One region of the Priestia sp. SB1 genome, then DNA from elsewhere that is predicted to be linked to it. Evidence: predicted binding sites of a transcription regulator. Region 1 holds the regulator's gene; the other holds the start of a gene.
What was found. Region 1 encodes LexA, which represses DNA repair genes until DNA is damaged. Its sites were predicted from a motif close to CGAACATATGTTCG; they were not measured.
Positions count from the first base shown of each region.

Region 2: WKH56_RS18480 (DUF6434 domain-containing protein) is a predicted target of LexA. The motif match lies at 2,171-2,184, and genes of this name have one in related genera.

Region 1 is NZ_JBBJSS010000001.1:207,185-215,725, reverse strand. It holds gene WKH56_RS01130 (magnesium transporter CorA family protein) at 1-840, opposite strand, end outside; gene lexA (transcriptional repressor LexA) at 1,050-1,667, opposite strand; gene yneA (cell division suppressor protein YneA) at 1,814-2,143, shown strand; gene WKH56_RS01115 (YneB family resolvase-like protein) at 2,197-2,865, shown strand; gene WKH56_RS01110 (DUF896 domain-containing protein) at 2,935-3,165, shown strand; gene tkt (transketolase) at 3,333-5,339, shown strand; gene sirA (sporulation inhibitor of replication protein SirA) at 5,489-5,929, shown strand; gene WKH56_RS01095 (YneF family protein) at 6,020-6,232, shown strand; gene WKH56_RS01090 (ABC transporter transmembrane domain-containing protein) at 6,323-8,086, shown strand; gene WKH56_RS01085 (ABC transporter ATP-binding protein) at 8,076-8,541, shown strand, end outside.
Region 2 is NZ_JBBJSS010000005.1:54,595-63,135, reverse strand. It holds gene WKH56_RS18485 (malate:quinone oxidoreductase) at 1-1,453, shown strand, start outside; gene WKH56_RS18480 (DUF6434 domain-containing protein) at 1,570-2,136, opposite strand; gene WKH56_RS18475 (ADP-ribosylglycohydrolase family protein) at 2,327-3,256, shown strand; gene WKH56_RS18470 (hypothetical protein) at 3,308-3,814, shown strand; gene WKH56_RS18465 (phosphotransferase) at 3,996-4,904, shown strand; gene WKH56_RS18460 (TcaA NTF2-like domain-containing protein) at 4,984-6,696, shown strand; gene WKH56_RS18455 (hypothetical protein) at 6,907-7,575, shown strand; gene WKH56_RS18450 (patatin-like phospholipase family protein) at 7,666-8,541, opposite strand, start outside.

The sequences.
Region 1 (8,541 bases):
GTAATAGGTTTCAGGAGCCCATCTGGAATACACGTGTTTGGTATTATACGTTTTAATATACTCATGGTTGTGTGCAGAGATAAACGGTTTCCCGTCAGGCGTATAGCTATTTAGCTGCCCAGTACGAAATAAAGTTGTGGAGTTAATTTCTTGCTCTTGATTTACCGTTACATAACTTAATACAAACATCCGTTCATCGATAAAATAAGGAAGACTCCCGACGTGCTGTTCACGCGTCGCTTCTTTTTTGATGTGTTCGTTCAAAAATGGCGCGAGCTGTGAAAAAATATAATCCTGTACTTTGCTATAGCGATGATGTTCATAGGTAATGGTGGATCCATGCTCTTCAGCAAGCTTCGGTTCTAATACACGAAAATGATTCATGAATTCTAAAATGTCATCATAGGTGTAATGATTATGACTCATCTCAGTGCGAATGGTCATGACGCCAATTTCAAAAGGACATAAAAAAACATCCACAGACAGCACGTTGCTAGACACGGTGGTGGAGGAAGTTTGTAGCGTAACGGTATGGTCTATTTTTTTTGAAAATCGAAGCAAGCCTTCTTTTTCGCACGAATCAGGAAATAGAATACATTCAATGTAAGGAAGAAAATATTGATCCAAGCTATCATGAGATACGTAATACTGTTCTCCGTAGTATTCTTTTTCTACATGTTTGTTTTGAATGGAAAAAAACTCAAACATATTTGCTTCTAGTGCATGAACAAGCTGCTCTTTATTTTTTCGATCAAAGGAAAAAGGAAAAAGAAACATGTTCATTGCTTTGGTAGGCATAATAGTTTGAAATGGTTCTGTTTTCCTTGGTGTATTGGTCATAAACTACATCCTTCTTATAGTCGGTTGTATTTTTTTTGAGAGTCGAAAAAATGCAGACAGAAAGTAAAAGGTAAAACAGGCTTTATAAAAACCGCTCTACCTGCCTGTAATGATTCGACGTATCATTTATAATATGCCAATTTTTTTAGAAAACAAACGTAAAAAACCAACTAACATCATGATTAGTTGGTTTTACATACAGTGTGTAATTAGTGAATCGTGCGATATACACCAGTGACTTTTCCTAAAATCGTTACGTGGCGAAGAATAATAGGCGCCATCGTTGAATTTTCAGGCTGTAAACGAACGAAATTTTCTTCTTTAAAGAAACGTTTTACCGTTGCTTCGTTGTCCTCGGTCATAGCGACCACAATATCTCCGTTATTAGCAGTTTGCTGCTGACGTACGATTACCATATCGCCATCTAGAATACCTGCTTCAATCATACTTTCTCCCATAATTTCAAGCATAAATACATGATCATCTGGAGAAACGAATTTATCTGGAAGAGGGAAATATTCTTCCACATTTTCAACGGCTGTTATAGGAAGACCCGCTGTTACTTTACCGATAACAGGAACATTAATGACATTGCTTTTAGGGATGTTTACTTCGTCTAGTTGAAGAACTTCGATTGCTCTTGGTTTTGTTGGATCTCTGCGAATTAACCCTTTGCTTTCTAAACGAGCTAAATGCCCGTGTACAGTGGAGCTAGAGGCTAATCCCACCGCTTCCCCAATCTCACGAACAGAAGGCGGATAACCTTTTAATTTTACTTCGTGCTTAATAAAATCTAGTATGTCTTGTTGACGTTTTGATAGCTTCATATTTTTCACCTCGATTTTAGCTATTCTTTAGGTGAATTATACCACGTGATGTGTCAATATACAAACATAAGTTCGAAGAATTCCATTGACAGAAACAAATGTTCTCAATAAAATAAGAACATATATTCTGATAGGGGGATCATAATATGCACCAATTCTTACATTCTATGAAACATTACGCTATTTTTTTTGCAGTTATCGCTGCACTTACATATGTATTGACGCTGGTTTTAGGAGCGGATAAAGTAGATTTAGACAAATATTCAACGGTTACTATTACAAAAGGAGATACGCTTTGGGACTTGTCCAACAAGTATCATAATCACCATCATTTGACCACCAATGAATTTGTCAAATGGGTTGAAGACGTCAATGATCTAAACTCAGACACTGCCCAGTCTTTATCTCCTGGAGATAAATTATATATTCCTGTTTTAAAAAAAGAGTTACATAATCAAGTGGCAATTGAACAGTAGTGTGTAACGGCCGTTCCTGAATATTGTTAGAAGCCGAAAAGGTCGTGATAAAAGTGGACGCCATTATTTATTGCCGTGTAAGTACGGATAAAAAAACCCAAGAAACATCTTTACAGCGCCAGCAAGAAGAATTAAAAAAGCTTGCTGATCTTCACCATCTAAACGTAAAAAAAGTCGTAATGGAAAAAGCAAGCGGATATGACGTAGACAGAGAGGGTATATTGGATGTTCTTCATACAATGAAAGAAGAAAAAATATCTGTGCTGCTCATTCAAGACGAAACGCGATTAGGCAGAGGAAATGCCCGAATCGCGCTTCTTCATGCTTTTCATAAAGAAAATGCTACGATCTATACGATTAGTCATCAAGGTCAGCTTCAGCTTTCAGAATCTGATTCGATGGTGTTAGATATTATTAGCTTAGTGGAAGAGCATCAGCGGAAATTACATAACGCTAAAATTAAAAGAGGAATGAAAAGAGCCGTAGAAAACGGTTATCGTCCGCAGCAAAATTTAAAAAATCAAGGAGTTAACTCAGGAAGAGAAAAAAAAGAAGCGCCGATTGAAGAAATTGTCCGCCTTCGTCATAACGGCTTAACCTTTGCTGAAATTTCAGTTACGCTAAAAGGTTTTGGTTATAATATTTCAAAAGCAACGGTACATCGTCGCTATCAAGAGTATCAAGAGAGTGCTCAATCTCTTGATAAAACGAAAGAGATTTAGTAAGATGACTACATGTTGCCGGAACTGTTCGGTAATTTTAATTATTGATTATAAGGAGATAGGTTTTATATGCTATCAAAAGATAAACTTGCTCGTATTAATGCTCTTTCAAAAAAGGCAAAGGCTGAAGGTCTGACAGAATCTGAAGCGAAAGAACAGCAAGAGCTACGTCAGGAATATTTAAAAGTTTTCCGACAATCTATGACAAACCACCTTCATACGATTAAAGTTGTGGACGAGGAAGGTAAAGATGTTACGCCTAAGAAGTTAAAAGAGAGCAAAAAGAAGCGTCTTCACTAAGACGTTCTAGTAAAACTAGAGGGAGAGTTCCCTCTAGTTTTTTGTATATTTTTAATAAGGCACACAAAAACTGTAAAAGTGGAAATTTTTTTGGTTCAAGTATTGTACAAATAAGCAAATCATTAGTATGATAACATATGTACATAGTTTTGAAAGGAATGAAGAGTATGACACAACGTATTGAAGATCTTTCGATTGCAACAATTCGTACTTTATCAATCGATGCGATTGAGAAAGCAAATTCAGGTCACCCAGGTATGCCAATGGGAGCTGCTCCAATGGCGTATACATTGTGGACAAAATTTATGAACATCAATCCAAAGAATCCAAACTGGTTCAACCGTGACCGCTTTGTATTATCAGCAGGACACGGATCGGCACTATTATACAGCTTGCTTCATTTAGCTGGATATGACTTATCAATTGAAGACCTTAAAAACTTCCGTCAATGGGGAAGCAAAACACCAGGTCATCCAGAGTTCGGTCATACAGCAGGTGTTGATGCAACAACTGGTCCACTAGGACAAGGTATTGCAATGGCTGTTGGTAAAGCAATGGCAGAACGTCATTTAGCTGAAACATACAACAAAGAAGGTTTAGAAATTGTAGACCACTTTACGTATGGTATTTGTGGTGACGGAGACTTAATGGAAGGTGTATCTGCTGAAGCAGCTTCATTAGCGGCACACTTAAAATTAGGACGCTTAGTTGTTTTATACGATTCAAATGATATTTCTTTAGACGGAGATTTAGATCGCTCGTTCTCTGAGAACGTAGAAGATCGTTTCAAGGCTTACGGATGGCAAGTAATTCGTGTTGAAGACGGCAATGACTTGACAGCGATTGCAAACGCAATTGAAGAAGCAAAAGGCGATTTAACACGCCCAACGCTAATTGAAGTAAAAACAACAATCGGATTTGGTTCTCCAAACCACGCGGGTACTTCTGGCGTGCACGGTTCTCCATTAGGTTCCGATGAAACAAAATTAACAAAAGAAGCTTATGCATGGACATTTGAAGAAGATTTCTATGTGCCAGAAGAAGTGTATGCTCACTTCAAAGCTACAATTGCTGAAGATGGCCAAAAGAAAGAAAACGAATGGAACGATGTATTTGCACAGTATAAAGAAAAATATCCTGAACTAGGTCGTCAATTTGAACTAGCAGTAGAAGGAAAGTTACCGGAAGGCTGGGAAGAAACGCTTCCAGCATACGAAACGGGTTCAAGCCTAGCTAGCCGTGCTTCTTCTGGAGAAGTATTAAACGCAGTAGCACAAGCTGTACCTCAATTCTTCGGCGGTTCAGCTGACTTAGCTGGGTCAAATAAAACAATGATTAAAGGTTCAGAAGACTTCACTGCAGCTGATTACAGCGGACGTAATATTTGGTTCGGTGTACGTGAATTTGCAATGGGAGCTGCATTAAACGGTATGGCTCTACACGGCGGTGTAAAAGTATTCGGAGGAACATTCTTTGTATTCTCTGATTATCTTCGCCCAGCAATTCGCTTAGCAGCTTTAATGAAGCTTCCTGTAACATATGTATTCACACATGACAGTATCGCAGTTGGAGAAGACGGCCCAACACATGAGCCAATTGAACAATTGCCATCACTTCGTGCAATGCCAGGTCTTTCAGTGGTTCGTCCTGCAGATGCAAATGAAACAGCTGCTGCATGGCGCTTAGCATTAGAATCAACTGACCGCCCAACGGCGCTTGTATTGACTCGTCAAAACTTGCCAACGCTTGAAGGTACAAAAGAAAATGCATACGAAGGCGTGTCTAAAGGCGCGTACGTTGTATCTAAAGCTGGTAAAGACCAAGCGGATGCATTAATACTTGCAACAGGCTCTGAAGTAAGCCTAGCAGTAGAAGCACAAAAAGCATTAGCTGCAGAAGGCATTGATGTATCTGTAGTAAGTATGCCTGCATGGGATCGTTTCGAAGAGCAATCTGCTGAGTACAAAGAAAGTGTTATCCCTAAATCAGTGAAAAAACGTTTAGGTATTGAAATGGCTTCTACACTTGGCTGGGAACGCTATGTTGGAGACGAGGGACAAGTTCTTGGTATTAATCACTTCGGTGCATCTGCTCCTGGTGAAACAATCATGAAAGAATTTGGTTTTACAGTTGAAAATGTAGTAGCAAAAGTGAAAAGCTTGCTTAATGCATAATTCTTTTTCACAAGAAAGAGCAGACTCCTATGGTCTGCTCTTTTTTTTCGACAAAAAAACAAAGAAATTTTTTCATCGATAGACAAGCATTGCGTACACCATTCGGTATAATAGTACAAAAAAGAACGAGCCGAAAGGGAGGATGAATCGTGAGAACGTATGAAGTATATTTAATGGAGGAAGAAGTTGCATCATCCTATTTTCGAAGAGAAAAGCTCATTTATCAGCTGCTGATTGAATATAAAATGAAACGTCACTTGCAGGAAACGCATTTACAAAAACAAGTTCATTACATTACTCGCCAACTGCCCAATTCATTTATTCAACGAGAATTACTTCAGGCGTTTTCTCATTATCCTCATTTTTTTACTCATCAAGAGACGTTTGTGCTGGAGTATCCTCATAAAAAAAGTCGAGCATCTATAAAATTAACGAATCGCTGTATAACAATTGAAGGAGATGGCAATGTTGATGCTGAGACAGCTTTTTTTGAAGTATTACGCAAGCTAGATCCTTGTTTTTTAGCAGTGAATTATGGAACGGATGAATACGGCTGGCTGAGGCCTGTGAAAACAAGAAAATTTGTGTAATTATTTAAGGAAATTGGAACGGAAATATTGTATAATAGCGTATGGTCTAGTACACTGTAAGTTAGACAACACGAAGGAGGAAGTAATACCATGGGAATGTATATTCTAGTTGGTGTTCTAGCATTAATTGTTGGGATAGCGCTAGGATTTTTCATTGCTCGTAAGTATATGATGAGCTATCTGAAGAAAAATCCACCAATTAATGAACAAATGTTAAAAATGATGATGATGCAAATGGGCATGAAACCATCGCAGAAAAAAATTAACCAAATGATGAAAGCAATGAACGGCCAAATTAAATAATGGTTAATTGGACAGACACTCTCTATTCAGAAGGGTGTCTTTTGTTTTATGATAGAGATAAGAAAATGGTTGTAGGGCTAGGGGGATACGATGAAAATTTTTCGAGAGTTATGGTGGTTTTTCAAACAGGAAAAAAAGTCTTACATAACGGGGATAGCGCTGCTTATTATTGTGGCAGCATTAGAACTTCTCCCGCCTAAAATTATTGGTTTAACGGTAGATGGCATTAAAGAAGGGACGCTGAATGGAAAGCGCTTAATGCAGATGGTTGGCATTTTGCTAGGAGCTGCTGTTGTGGCCTATTTCACAAGATACATATGGCGTATTATGATATTTGGTTCATCTGTTAAACTAGCCAAGCAGCTGAGAAATACCCTCTACACTCATTTTACCAGGATGAATCAGGCCTTTTATCAGCGGCGGCGAATTGGGGATTTGATGGCCCATGCAACAAATGATATTCAAGCTATTCAACAAACTGCAGGTTCGGGCGTTTTGACGCTCGTGGATTCCATTGTCACAGGAGGGCTTGTTCTATGCACAATGGCCCTAACAATCAGCTGGAAATTAACGCTTATTTGCCTTATTCCTATGCCGCTTATGGCCGTTTTAACAAGTTACTATGGTACATTGCTTCATGCGCGGTTTCATCACGCACAAGCAGCATTTTCTACTTTAAATGATAAGGTTCAAGAAAGCATTAGCGGAATTAAAGTCATTAAGACGTTTGGGGAAGAAGCAGCTGATGTCGAAGAATTTCGTATGAAGTCTGCAGATGTTGTTCAAAAGAACATGAAAGTAGCACGAGTAGATGCATTGTTTGATCCGACCATTTCGATTATTGTAGCACTTTCTTTTTTACTTGCTCTTATTTTTGGCAGCAAGATGGTGATTAGTGAAGAGTTAACACTGGGACAGCTTGTTACCTTTACAACTTATTTGGGCCTTCTTATTTGGCCGATGCTCGCGTTTGGCTGGCTATTTAACATTGTGGAACGAGGAAGAGCATCATATGACAGGGTATTTTCTTTATTAAAAGAAGAAAATTCGATTGAAGAAGCAGCGCATCCTAGTGTTGAACTGCCAACAGGAAATATTGAAGCTGTTATTCATAGGTTTTCGTATGGTAAAGAAGACGAATACACGTTAAACGAAATTTACTTTACACTTTCTCGCGGTCAAACGTTAGGGATTGTCGGAAAGACGGGTGCTGGGAAAACCACGCTTTTAAAGCTGTTGCTTCGTGAATTTGATGTAAGCGACGGAGCTGTTTTATGGGGAGGAAAAGACATTAAAGATTATGCTTTTGATTCACTGTACAAAAGCATTGGATATGTTCCTCAAGATCACTTTTTGTTTTCAACAACAGTCGCTGCTAATATCGCGTTCGGAAAAGAAGACGCAAGCAATCAAGAAATCCAAGAAGCGGCTAAAGTTGCAAATGTACATAAAGACATCCTCGATTTTACAGATGGCTATCAAACAATAGTAGGTGAAAAAGGCGTTTCGTTATCTGGTGGACAAAAACAGCGTATCTCGATTGCAAGAGCTCTTCTATTAGATCCTGAGCTTTTAATTTTAGATGACTCGCTATCAGCGGTAGATGGAAAAACGGAAGCGGGTATTTTACAAGCGTTGAGGCAAAAACGTCAAAATCGAACAACGATTATTACAGCGCATCGGCTGAGCTCGGTTACTCATGCAGACCTGATTCTTGTCCTTGATAAAGGGAAAATTATTCAGCGAGGAACTCATGAGGAACTGCTTAGCGTGAGCGGCTGGTATCAGGATATGTACGATAGACAGCAGCTTGAACGTGCGGTAGAAGAAGGAGAGACGAAAAATGAAAATTGAGCATTCTTCGGTACATAAACGTCTGTTTCACTATACAATTCCGCATAAAAAATCATTTTTTTTAGCGTTCACTCTATTATTAATTGCTACGGCTGCTGATTTATTAGGGCCCATTTTGATTAAAATTTTCATTGACGATTATTTAACTCCTAAGTATTTGCCTTTTCAGCCTCTGGTGTGGCTTGCAAGCAGTTATTTGCTTTTACAGCTTTTAAAAATTGTCGTTCAATACTTTCAGCTTCTGCAGTTTCAGAAAATTGCGCTTCAAATTATTCAGCAGATTCGAATTGACGTTTTTTCTCATGTTCATCGTCTGGCGCTTCGCTTTTTTGACAACACGCCAACGGGAAGCCTTGTTTCTCGAATTACAAATGACACGGAAGCTATGAAAGAAATGTTTGTAGAAGTCATCGCGGTTTTTATTCAAAATGGGGTATTTTTGATTGGTATTTTTA
Region 2 (8,541 bases), on a different contig from region 1:
CATGAGCGCAACTTTGGGATCATTACTCAAAGAGTTAGCACCTGAATGGGACATTAAAGTATTTGAAAAACTCGCAGACGCAGGGGAAGAAAGCTCGAACGAATGGAATAATGCAGGGACGGGCCATTCTGCGCTGTGCGAACTAAACTATACATCAGAAAAAGCTGATGGATCTATAGATATAACGAAAGCGATCCGAATTAACGAGCAGTTTCAGCTGTCAAGACAGTTTTGGTCTTATCTTGTAAGCAGCAAGTTGATTCGCAATCCGCAAGATTTTATCATGCCAATTCCGCATATGAGTTTGGTACAAGGGGAAAAAAATGTATCGTTTCTGAAAAAGCGTTTTGAAGCGCTGTCAAACAATCCGTTGTTTCAAGGAATGGAGTATTCCGACAGTCCTGACAAACTAAAAGAATGGATTCCGTTAATCATGAAGGGGCGCACGTCAAATGAACCGATTGCCGCAACTAAAATTGATTCGGGAACAGACGTAAACTTTGGTGCTTTAACACGCATGTTGTTTGACCACCTGAAGAATAAAGGGGTTCACGTTCATTACAAACGAAGTGTAAAAGATATTAAACGTAAAAGTGACGGTATGTGGGAAGTAAAAGTCGCAGATGTAGACAGCGGAAAAGTTGAGTACCACACGGCAAAGTTCATCTTTATCGGTGGTGGAGGCGGAAGCTTGCCTTTACTTCAAAAAACAGGTATTCCTGAATCCAAGCATATTGGAGGATTCCCGGTAAGCGGATTATTTATGGTATGCAATAACCCTGAAGTAATTGCGCAGCACCACGGAAAAGTATACGGAAAAGCCAAAGTCGGAGCTCCGCCAATGTCAGTTCCGCACCTTGATACACGCTATATTGACAACAAAAAGACGCTGTTGTTTGGCCCGTTTGCCGGCTTTTCACCGAAGTTCTTAAAAACAGGTTCAAACCTGGACTTAATCAGTTCTGTAAAGCCGAATAATATTTTAACCATGCTAGCAGCAGGCGTCAAAGAAATGGCGTTAACAAAATATTTAATTCAGCAAGTGCTGTTATCAAATGAAAAACGTGTGGAAGAACTGCGTGAGTTTATCCCGAACGCGAAAAGCGAAGACTGGGATATTGTTGTAGCAGGCCAACGTGTGCAGGTAATCAAAGACACGGAAGCCGGAGGAAAAGGAACGCTTCAGTTTGGTACAGAAGTTGTAAGTGCCGCTGATGGTTCTGTTGCTGCACTTCTTGGCGCTTCTCCTGGTGCGTCAACGGCCGTTCACGTTATGCTTGAAGTATTGGAAAAATGCTTTCCAGAAAACATGAACAAGTGGGAGCCAAAAATAAAAGAAATGATTCCTTCTTATGGCATGTCGTTAGTTGATCATCCAGACTTCTTTAACGAAATTCATGCGTCTACTTCACAGACGCTTGGTTTAATTAAAAAAGAATCCGTTTATAGCTAAAGATTTTACGCCGTAACAAACAGCACATGCGTATGTGAAGAAATCTACAGGCGTGCACAAACACCACCTTTTCTTGAGGTGGTGTTTTAATGCTCTTTATTTATGTAGAGTTTGATTTAAGAGTGGTATTGATTGCTTCCAGGCTGAAGTTTCAAATACTTCCACGCCGCAATTGCATCATCGCGGCTTTTTCCTTTGTTTTTCGGATCGTTAAAAAAATCGCGAATAAAGCGGTTGTACTCAAACTGAGGCGCAATTTCTTTTTGATAAGAAGGCTGCTTTTTTCGTTTTTCTTCTTCATGCCACGCTTTTACCACATCTCGATAGGTTTTCCCTACATTTTTTTTAAAGTAGTTTTGAATATACGTGGAAAAATGAAACGTAGGATGAATGGCTTTCTTAAAAAAAGCCCGTACTTCTTGACTGCAGCGGTGATTTTCCCCAATGACGGTATCTAATGTTAGCGGCGCTTTCGTTTTAGAGGACGAGCGTCTTTTAGAAGGTGATTTTGATTGTTGAGTGTCACCGGTTGTTAAAAACACTTCAATTCTTTTTGAAAGTTCCATTTTAGATCCAGATGGGCTCATGTTGTTTTCTCGGCAAAATTGCTGCAGTTCGGTTTTGAGCCAGTAAAAGTCCGTGAAGTCATTGATAGATAAATTTTTTGTAAGTTCGGGTCTCATTGTTTTCACCTCCATATATTTACAAAGTAATTATAGAACGTTTGTTCTTGTTGGTCAATTGTATTAGAGAACTATGAAGGGATGTTTTTATATTTCTTCCTATTTTATAAAGAAGAAAAAGCATCTAGGCAAGAGATCTCTTGCAAATTCTAAAATCAAACAATTACAATAATAGAAAGGAGTTGATCACATGACGCTACATAAAAAAGTCCTTTCTACGATTCTAGGAGGAGCTGTCGGAGACGCTTTAGGCGTTCCAGTTGAGTTTAAAAAGCGCGATTCATTTCGAATTACAACTATGACCGGCTACGGTACGTATAACCAGCCTGAAGGAACGTGGTCAGATGATACATCTCTGACGATGTGCTTGATTGATAATCTACTAGAAAAACAAGATGAATACGATTTGATGCAAAAGTTTGCGAACTATTGGTCGGATGGCTACTGGACGCCGTACGGAGAAATGTTTGATATTGGCATTGCCACAAGCGAAGCGATTCGCCGCTATAAAAGCGGGCTTCCTAAAGAAGAGTGGGGAGGAAAAGGTGAGTATGACAACGGAAACGGAGCGCTTATGCGTATTGCCCCGCTTGCGTTTACACTATGTGATGAACCTAGCTTTACAAAAAGAAAAGAAGAAATAGAAAGAATTGCGCACGTCACGCACCGCCACTTGCGCTCTACGCTTGGCTGCATTATATACGTGGAGCTGCTTATTCGTCTTCTTGACGGCGACGAGCCTTTTGAAGCATATGAAAACGCGGTAAATCTCTGTCAAAAGCAGTTAACAGGTACGGAGTATGAAGCAGAGTTTTCTGCGTATGAACGAGTGTTAAACCTAAGCTTGCCGCACGCAGCGAGAAATGCAATCGGGTCAACTGGATACGTCGTCAGCTCGCTAGAAGCATCGCTTTGGTCTTTTCTGCAAAGTGATGACTACGAAGAAGCTGTACTTACTGCTGTGAATTTAGGAGAAGACACGGACACAATAGGCTTTATTACGGGTACTATGGCAGGAGTATATTATGAGCTGGAGGGCATTCCTGAAGAGTGGGTTTGTCAGCTTGCTAAAAAAGAAGAGTTAGAGAAGGCTTGTAAGAAGTTTGCGGATATATGTTAATGGATCATAAAAATTACTCAAAAGTTCGGAGGAGATAAAGTGAAGTTTTGTATGGATTTTGGCGATACCAATTTTATTGGAGTGGCAAACGCAAAAGAGTACCAATCATTTGTCGATGAGGATTGGGAGCTAGACCAGCTTCTGAACCACTTCGGCAGTGAAATGAAAAAGAGAAATATCCTAGTATGTCAAATGACAGAAGAAGGAATTGAACACTCCTGGAACGTAGAAGTGAATATTGGAACAGAGTCGGATATAGATACATACTTTAGGAAAGCAACAGGTTATATAAATGTAACCAATCATCAGCTTTATCTCGTAGATTATGACTGCCTTACGATGGCCGCCCAGTTTGAAGATCAGTTAGTGCCTGATGAAAACTGTTTTAAGTATAGAATAGATATTAAAAACGGTATGTACAAGCTCGAGCTTATTCAATTTTATAATGTTGACCAAGATGAGTATACAGGAAATGACCAAACAGATCTTTTATTGAACTTTATTAAGATGGAGCATGTTGAAGAAACAGCCGATAAGGTATTTTGGTGTACGTATTAAGTAGTAAACGTACCGTAGGCTACTAACTTAGAGGCGTAGTGTGCCGTTCTAAGGCATCCTATCTTATTTATATATTTACTGAAACCCTCTGGCTTTGCGTCAGAGGGTTTTTATGGTCAAAATCATTTATAATATACTTTTACATAACATACAAACTAAACGTTAAAGAAAGGTGATCACAGTGCCAAATGCATGGGATGCAGAACAAATCGTATCATCAGCGCTTGCCAAAACGCTAATCGAGACGCAGTTTCCAGAACTTGCGCCCGCTACAATTTCGCTGCTTGGCTACGGCTTTGACAATACGGTTTATCAAGTAAACGACCGCTTTGTGTTTCGGTTTCCAAGAAGAGAACTCGCAGTGAGACTATTAAAAACAGAAAATCAGCTTTTACCAAGTCTTGCTTCTCAGCTGCCTCTATCGATTGCAGAGCCCATTTTTTTCGGTAAGCCGAATGCAGGCTATCCTTGGCCGTTTACGGGCTATCACTACGTGCAAGGAACTCCGCCTGCAAGATTAACAGAAGAAGAGCGTGTACAATCGGCTTCTGTATTAGCAAGGTTTCTTCGTGCGCTACATCACTATCCTCATCTAAAAGCGCAAGAGCTTGGCGTGCCGTTTGATGAGCTAAATCGGCTTGATATGATGAAGCGAAAGCCTGCGCTAGAGAAATATGTTGAGCAAATGAAAGAGCATAACCTTTATTCTAACCAAGGAGTTCTTGAAGACTATGTAAATGACATACAAGAAATTAAGTATCAAGAAAAACATGTACTAGTTCACGGAGATATTCATATTAAGAACATGATTGTTGATCAAAACAATATGGTTTCAGGCATTATTGACTGGGGAGACGTTCATATTGGTCATCCGGCAGTTGACCTAGCGATTGCCTATAGCTTCCTACCATCTAAAGGAAGAGCTCGTTTTTTCAAAGAATACGGAGAAGTAGATGAAGAAACGCACAGGCTTGCAAAATGGAAAGCCGTATTTACAACCGTAGTGCTTGTGGCACATAGCTACGATCAAGGAGATAAACAAACGTTAGAAGCGGTTCTAGAAAGCTTGAACCTGATTTTTCAAGAGTAATAAAACTGTAATAGAATTTCTGTTCAATTCCTGTATAGTTAAGAAAGGATAAAAATAAAAACAACAGGTGAAGCAAACGATGAATACAAGCCACTGGAATGAATCAGCAGCACATTTACTAGAAAGGTGGATAAAGCTATATAAAGAAAAAACATTTCTTATTGAAGAAACGGAATCTTTAAACATACTAAAAGAAGAAGTAGACGGGATGGATAAAGAAAAATTCCTCTCCATAGTAGAACGTCAGCTGCAGAAAGTGTATGACGAACTGGAAAAAGAACGGACAGAGTACAATATGAACAATAGTGAATATACAATGGTGACGTTTCTTTCAAGCGACTATCCGGAGTACATAAAAAAGCGTCAAAGCAATATGAGACAGTTTGAACAGTTAACAAACATACATAGGAATGTGACAGAGTTTTTCGGAAAAGAACTTTTTTCTGAAGCGGATATGGTAGCGTTTAGAAACGACTTTTTTCAACTAACAGAAAGACATGCTAACACGTCATTGCTAAAAGAAATCAAGGAAAGCTGGAATGCTTATTTGCCCGCGTTCGTTGACTTTCAAAAAAAGCATGAGCATGTAAAACAAGCGATAGCCACAGTACTCGAAGAAGACAAGATTTTGAAGCAAGAATGGCATCAGCTAAGCAAAAACAAATTGGTGACCAAACAAAAAGCGACCGCCTTTCGCACAAAGCAGCATGAGCTAAATGAAAACATTCGAAAAGCCACAACTGCACAAAAACAGTTACTCGAACTGCACTGGCCGGATGTTCGCAGTCAGTTTGATGCGCTACAAGAAAAAATGAGCGGAAGTCTTTCTACCGTGCTGAAAGAAACGGAACGCAGTATGGAAGTGATTAGCCAAAACGATGCAAATGAACATGCCAAGTTAAAGCAATCACTTACCGACCTACATGCAGTCCACAAAGTCGACGCTCATCAAACGTGGTTAGCGGCTTTTATTAAAAAATCACGACCATTTTTTAACGAACTGAGTGAAGATATAAAGGATACTCGGTGTCAAGAGCTATGGAACCGAATTTACGGCATGTATAAAGGAATAGCAGTAAACGAGTTTATTGTTGCATATGAAGAATTTTTAGCGCTTCAGCCGCTTGCCAGTGTAAAAAGCACGGAAATACCAAAGCCATTAGCTCGGTTAAAGGTAGATATAGAACCTGTTACACTGCCATCCTACGCAGACTTTCCCGTGCTCAAAAAGCAGCAATCATCACGGCGCACTTTTCCTATTTTAATAGGAGGCGCTATTGTCCTGGTCTTATTACTGACGATTGTATATATGAATCGTGACAATCAAACGGCAGAAACAAGCTCAGATATAAAAGTTACGGCCAGCACGAAACCGTTAAAAAATGAACAGCCTAAGCCAGATGCTGTCAGCAAAACGGAGCTTGAAAACTTTTTTATCTCCTATAAAGCTGCTTACTTTTCAAGTTTAAACAGCGGAGACTTTAGTGGGATGGCACCTTATATCGACTCGAATCAGCCAGTGTATAAACAGCTGAAAAGCTACATCACATCACTTGCCGGCAAAAACGTATCGTTTGCTAACGATCAATTTTTAGTGACAAAAACAGAGTCACATGATGACGGAACCTACAGCATTTATACAAACGAAGTGTACACGTTCACTGATTCATATGACGCGAGCACGCAGTTCAAAAAAGAACGAATCTACCATGTGAAAACTGCTGGTAAAGACAAACTTCAAATTACTAAAATTGATACATTAACAGATGAGCAGAAGCCGGTGGAAGAGTGAATGGTTTCTGAGAGATTATGAACAACCGCTAGTTCCTTTTTGGAGCTAGCGGTTGTTGTGGTTGGAGGCGACTTTTCCTTTTTTGGTAGAGTGGTAGCGACTATTTGTGAGTCTTTCATTCATTAAGCTCATGTCTCTCCTAGTATAAGTGTGGTAGTATCGAACATGTATAAAATATAGGTCGTAACATAAGTAAAAGGAGGTGCTATGATGAAAAAACGCACAAAAATAGTTAGTGCAGTCATTGCTGGAGCTACTATTTTAATAGGAGGTATATGGATGGGAAATGAAACCCGTTATCCAAACGTCCCCGCTTTTAATGATCACTTTACACGAGAATTTTTAGAAAAAGATAAAAAAGTAGATGATGGATTTTATGAGTTTAAATCGAAGACAGGGCAGTATACGATGTGGTTTCCAGAGGAGTATCAGTTAATTCATGAAAATAAAGAAGACTACTCTCTCAATGGAAATGCTTATGAGCGATGGGTGGCTTCTTCGGAAAACTCCTTTAATAATAAAAATGGAATTTCATACATAAACGTAGAACTGGCAGAGAAGGTAAAAGAAAATGAGGAGGTAAATGTAGAGAGTCTGTTCAAAAAGAACCTACATGTGAATCAACCAAAAAAGATAGAAACAGCGCATATCAGTATATATTACGATTCAGCATATACATATTTTAAAGGAACTGAAGAAAAAGTTGTAAAGAACAATATCAAGTATGTTCCAAATACATATGTAGCATATATAGCAGATGAAAATACGGATAAAGTAATCGAGCTTTATTACAAATACACTGGAGATCATTTAACAGAGAAACAAGGGGAAAAACAAGAAAAATTCATTTTTAAAATGCTGAAAAGCGTAAAGTTCTAATATCTAATAGGGGAAATAGGCAAGAATGAAAAAGGAATTCGTGTTCATAAAACAACAAATTCCCTATTTCAATACTCTTCTCAAAAAACATTAGCAATTCCAGTTTTTTTCAATGAAATGAAATGCAGGCCGTAAATTTGTTTTATTAGCAATTGAAATAAGAGCGGGAACAACCGAAGGATCTGTTTTAGAGAAATTAGGAATCCGCGGATTTAACCGGAAAAACTGATCGCCTAAAAGCTCAGAGCTGACCATTGATTCATAGTAGCTCGATCCACCAGAGATAATCTGAAGAAATGGCAGCAAGGGTTCATTAGGAGACCGGTCTAAAAGCACTCCCCAATTTGGCGGAAGGTCCTCCATATCTTCAGGTCGTATGTTATCGGCACTAACCATTCCCCATCCCTTGGTATCTCTTCTTAATTGAGTGGGCTGCTCACCTGTTCCGATGGACAATACGGCAATTTGATCCAACGGCTGCTTTGCTTTCCCTACTGCAAACGCGATACTAGCTGTACTGGTATTAGTTGCTACTGTATACCCATCCACGTAGTTTTGATAAGCTCTTTGCGTTGCGGGAGCAGCGCTGCTCCTAAGTATTACGTCACTCGCTTTTTCATTAAGATAAGGGGAGCCAGGAAAGTTATGAAATAACACAGGATTCCAACGGTTCAGCTCCGGTGAAAATAAGTGAAAGGATGGCACAACAATTCGTTTCTTTAAGTCTCTAAGGCGAAGGTCTCGGGGGAAAAACGTTCGTATGGCTTTAATAAAACCAGAATAGGGTAGTTGTTGGTTAAAAACAGGTCCGCCCGGTCGGGAAACGCTGAACGCCGGTAAGATGTGATCTTTGAAAAACTGAAACGTCTCTTCTGGTGATCTTCCGCTTGCTAACGCAAGAGCAGTAAATGAACCAATTGAATTTCCTGAAAAAACATTGGTTTTACTAATTAACTCTGGGTTTCG